One region of the Pseudomonas sp. NyZ201 genome, then DNA from elsewhere that is predicted to be linked to it. Evidence: predicted binding sites of a transcription regulator. Region 1 holds the regulator's gene; the other holds the start of a gene.

Region 1 (2,398 bases):
CGCCGGCATCGGCTACCTGCCCCAGGAAGCCTCGATCTTCCGCAAGCTGTCGGTGGCCAACAACATCATGGCGATCCTGGAAACCCGCAAGGACCTCGATAGCGACGGCCGGCGCAAGGAGCTGGAAAGCCTGCTGCAGGAATTCCACATCAGCCATATTCGCGACAACCTCGGCATGAGCCTGTCCGGCGGTGAACGCCGCCGGGTGGAAATCGCCCGCGCCCTGGCCACCGCACCGAAGTTCATCCTGCTCGACGAACCCTTCGCCGGGGTGGACCCGATTTCGGTCGGCGACATCAAGCAGATCATCCATCACCTCAAGGCCAAGGGTATCGGTGTACTGATCACCGACCACAACGTCCGCGAGACCCTGGACATCTGCGAAACCGCGTACATCGTCAACGACGGCCAGCTGATCGCCGAGGGCGACGCGCAGACCATCCTCGCCAACCAGTTGGTGAAAGAGGTGTACCTCGGCCACGAGTTCCGGCTGTAGGTCGACATATCGGAGTGACCCGAGCGCTGGCATTGAGCCATTATTCCAGGCTTAATTGTTACAGCGCTCTAGGCAAACGCTACAATTTCAGGCATATAACTTGCTTAAAATTGGCGCCCAGCGCCCGTGTCGTAGATGGCGCATGCGCGCCGGCGAATAAGGTGTAAAGCCCCAGCCATGAAACCATCGCTCGTCCTAAGAATGGGCCAGCAACTGACGATGACCCCGCAGTTGCAACAGGCCATCCGTCTGCTCCAGCTCTCAACGCTGGACCTGCAGCAGGAAATCCAGGAAGCCCTGGAGTCCAATCCGATGCTCGAACGCCAGGAAGACGGCGACGACTTCGACAACAGCGACCCCATGGCCGACAACGCCGAGAGCAAGCCCGTCGCGGAGTCTCAGGAGAGCAGCTTCGAACAGTCCGCATCCACTGCGGAGAACCTCGAAGAAGGCGAATGGAACGAGCGCATCCCCAACGAACTGCCTGTCGATACCGCCTGGGAAGACATCTACCAGACCAGTGCCAGCAGCCTGCCCAGCAACGATGACGACGAGTGGGACTTCACTACCCGCACCTCGGCCGGCGAAAGCCTGCAAAGCCACCTGCTCTGGCAGCTCAACCTGGCACCGATGTCGGACACCGACCGCCTGATCGCCGTCACCCTGATCGACTGCATCAACAACCAGGGCTACCTCGACGAGACCCTGGAGGAAATCTGCGACTCCTTCGACCCTGAGCTGGATATCGAGCTGGACGAAGTCGAAGCCGTCCTGCACCGCATCCAGCAGTTCGAGCCTGCGGGCATCGGTGCGCGCAACCTGGGCGAGTGCCTGTTGCTGCAACTGCGCCAGCTGCCCGCCAGCACGCCGTGGATGAACGAAGCCCAGCGCCTGGTCAGCGACTACATTGACCTGCTCGGCAGCCGCGACTACAGCCAGCTCATGCGCCGCATGAAGCTCAAGGAAGACGAGCTGCGCCAGGTCATCGAGCTGGTGCAGAGCCTGAATCCGCGCCCCGGCTCGCAGATCGAGTCCAGCGAGCCGGAATACGTGGTGCCCGATGTCATCGTGCGCAAGGACAACGAACGCTGGCTGGTCGAACTGAACCAGGAAGCGGTGCCGCGCCTGCGGGTCAACCCGCAATATGCCGGCTTCGTCCGCCGCGCAGACACCAGCGCCGACAACACCTTCATGCGCAACCAGTTGCAGGAGGCGCGCTGGTTCATCAAGAGCCTGCAGAGCCGCAACGAGACCCTGATGAAGGTAGCGACCCAGATCGTCGAGCATCAGCGCGGCTTCCTCGACCATGGCGACGAGGCCATGAAGCCGCTGGTGCTGCATGACATCGCCGAGGCGGTGGGCATGCACGAGTCGACCATTTCCCGCGTCACCACGCAGAAATACATGCACACCCCTCGCGGCATCTACGAGCTGAAGTACTTCTTCTCCAGCCACGTCAGTACCTCCGAAGGGGGTGAATGCTCCTCCACCGCCATCCGCGCGATCATCAAGAAACTGGTTGCTGCGGAAAATCAGAAAAAGCCATTGAGTGACAGCAAGATCGCTGGTTTACTGGAGGCACAAGGCATCCAGGTAGCCCGTCGCACCGTCGCCAAGTACCGCGAATCCCTTGGCATTGCGCCATCGAGCGAACGCAAGCGATTGATGTGACATTCCCTGAGATGTGCCATCGCAATTCAGTGGCAGGCGCAACACCTGCCTCTTTATGCACGGCAATAAAGGAGAAGCAGTATGCAAGTCAACATCAGTGGACAACATGTAGAAGTTACTCCACCGCTTCGTGACTATGTCGAGCAGAAGCTCAAGCGCCTGGAGGGTCATTACGACCGCATCACCAACGTTCAGGTCATCATGAAGGTCGAGAAAATCCAGCAGAAAGTG
Region 2 (2,398 bases), 3.0 Mb from region 1:
GCGGCCGACCTTTTTTTCGGTGTCGTCGATCAACAGGATTCGCAGCATCAGGGCAACTCCCGTTACTGGCCGGACAGGGCATGCAGGCGGAAGCCATGGGCGTAGCCGCGCGGGTCGCCGCCATCCCAGACGCTGCCATCGATCAACTGGCTGCTGCGCATCGACGCCACGGGACAGTCGATGCCCAGGCTGGTCGCCGCATCGCGGTACAGGCCCAGTTGCTGCACCTCGCGGGCGACCGCGAGGTAGTCGGGGTCGTCGCGCAGCAGGCCCCAGCGGCGGAACTGCGTCATGAACCACATGCCGTCCGAAAGCCACGGCAGGTTGGCCCGGCCATCGTCGTGCAGGCGCAGGCCGTGGGCATCGTGCCAGTGATTGCCGAGGCCGTCGCTGTAGTCGCCCAGCATGCGCGGTTCGATGTCCGCCAGCGGCGCATCAAGATAGTTTTCGGCGCTGAGCAGGCGTGCGGTGGCCCGCAGGTTTTCCGGGCTCTGTTCGATAAAGCGGCTGGCGGCGAGTACCGAGGCGACCAGCGCCCGGGCGCTGTTGGGGTATTGCCGGGCGAAGCCGGCGGTGCTCGCCAGGACCTTTTCCGGATGGTCCGGCCAGATCGACTGGCTGGTGGCCAGGGTAAAGCCCATGCGCTGGTTCACTGCATTGGCCGACCAAGGCTCGCCTACGCAGAAGCCGTCGATGCGTCCGGCACGCAGGTGCGCAACCATCTGCGCCGGTGGCACCACCACGCTGTTGACGTCCTGCAAAGGGTGAATGCCCTGGCTGGCGAGCCAGTAGTACAGCCACATGGCGTGAGTGCCTGTGGGAAAAGTCTGCGCGAACGTCAGTTTTGTCCGACTTTGGTGCACGTGACGTTCCAGTGCCTCAGGGCTGGTCACGCCAATCGCCTGCAAGTCCGGCGACAGGTTGATCGCCTGTCCGTTGTGGTTCAGGCCCATCAGCACCGCCATGGGCGTCGGGGCAACGCCGCCGATGCCCAGGTGTACCGCGTAGGTCAGGCCATACAGGCAATGGGCGGCATCCAGTTCGCCGCTGAGCAGCCCGTCGCGCAGCCCGGCCCAGGAGGTCTGGCGCTTGAGGTTGAGGGTCAGGCCGTGGGGCTGGGCAAAGCCCTGGGTGGCGGCCACCACCAGCGGCGCGCAGTCGCTCAGGGCCATGAAGCCGATGTTCAGGCTGGTTTTTTCCGGTGCATCGCTGCCATGCAGCCATGCCAGGGGGGAGGGAGAAAAATCGGTCATCGCAGTGCAGTCGCCCGGCAGGTAAAGCGCTTGGCCGATGCGCGCACGGCGCCGGCCCCATGCAGGCGCTCAAGCAACCCATATGCCAAGGCGCTGTCATGCAACCGCCGCCATGGCTATAATCGCCACCTCTCCAAATCCTGAGCCAAGCCCGCCCATGTATACCCTGGCCCGCCAGCTGTTGTTCAAACTGTCCCCGGAAACTTCCCACGACCTGTCGCTCGACCTGATCGGTGCCGGCGGCCGCCTGGGCCTCAACGGACTGTTGACCAAGGCGCCGGCGCGCCTGCCGGTGAAGGTCATGGGCCTGGACTTCCCCAATCCGGTGGGCCTGGCCGCTGGCCTGGACAAGAACGGCGCGGCCATCGACGGTTTCGCCCAGCTCGGTTTCGGCTTCGTCGAGATCGGCACCGTGACACCGCGCCCGCAGCCGGGCAACCCGAAGCCGCGGATCTTCCGCCTGCCGCAGGCCGAGGCGATCATCAACCGCATGGGCTTCAACAACCTCGGCGTGGACAACCTGATCGAGCGCGTGCGCGCCGCTCGCTACCAGGGCGTGCTGGGCATCAATATCGGCAAGAATTTCGACACCCCGGTCGAGCGCGCCGTGGACGACTACCTGATCTGCCTGGACAAGGTCTACAACCATGCCAGCTACATCACCGTCAACGTCAGCTCGCCCAACACCCCGGGCCTGCGCAGCCTGCAGTTCGGCGACTCGCTCAAGCAACTGCTGGACGCCCTGGCCGTGCGCCGTGAGGAACTGGCCCTGAACCACGGCAAGCGCGTCCCGGTGGCGATCAAGATCGCGCCGGACATGACCGACGAGGAAACCGCGCTGGTTGCTTCGGCCCTGCTGGAGTCGGGAATGGATGCGGTGATTGCCACCAACACCACCCTCGGCCGCGAAGGTGTCGAAGGGCTGGAGCATGGCGACGAAGCGGGCGGCCTGTCCGGTGCCCCGGTGCGCGAGAAGAGCACCCACACGGTGAAGGTCCTGGCGGGCGAGCTGGCCGGGCGCATGCCGATCATCGCGGCGGGCGGTATCACCGAAGGTCGCCATGCGGCCGAGAAGATCGCAGCCGGTGCGAGCCTGGTGCAGGTCTACTCCGGCTTCATCTATAAGGGCCCGGCGTTGATCCGTG

Evidence for each region. Region 1 encodes sigma-54, which starts transcription at its own class of promoters, with help from an activator protein. Its sites were predicted from a motif close to ANTGGCATNNANNTTGCTNT; they were not measured.
Region 2: ACPFMA_RS08640 (CmpA/NrtA family ABC transporter substrate-binding protein) is a predicted target of sigma-54. The motif match lies at 1,324-1,343, and genes of this name have one in related genera.

Annotation. Positions count from the first base shown of each region.
Region 1 is NZ_CP187557.1:5,268,397-5,270,794, forward strand. It holds gene lptB (LPS export ABC transporter ATP-binding protein) at 1-496, shown strand, start outside; gene ACPFMA_RS23655 (RNA polymerase factor sigma-54) at 674-2,167, shown strand; gene hpf (ribosome hibernation-promoting factor, HPF/YfiA family) at 2,249-2,398, shown strand, end outside.
Region 2 is NZ_CP187557.1:1,916,361-1,918,758, forward strand. It holds gene ACPFMA_RS08635 (ANTAR domain-containing response regulator) at 1-48, opposite strand, end outside; gene ACPFMA_RS08640 (CmpA/NrtA family ABC transporter substrate-binding protein) at 63-1,253, opposite strand; gene ACPFMA_RS08645 (quinone-dependent dihydroorotate dehydrogenase) at 1,411-2,398, shown strand, end outside.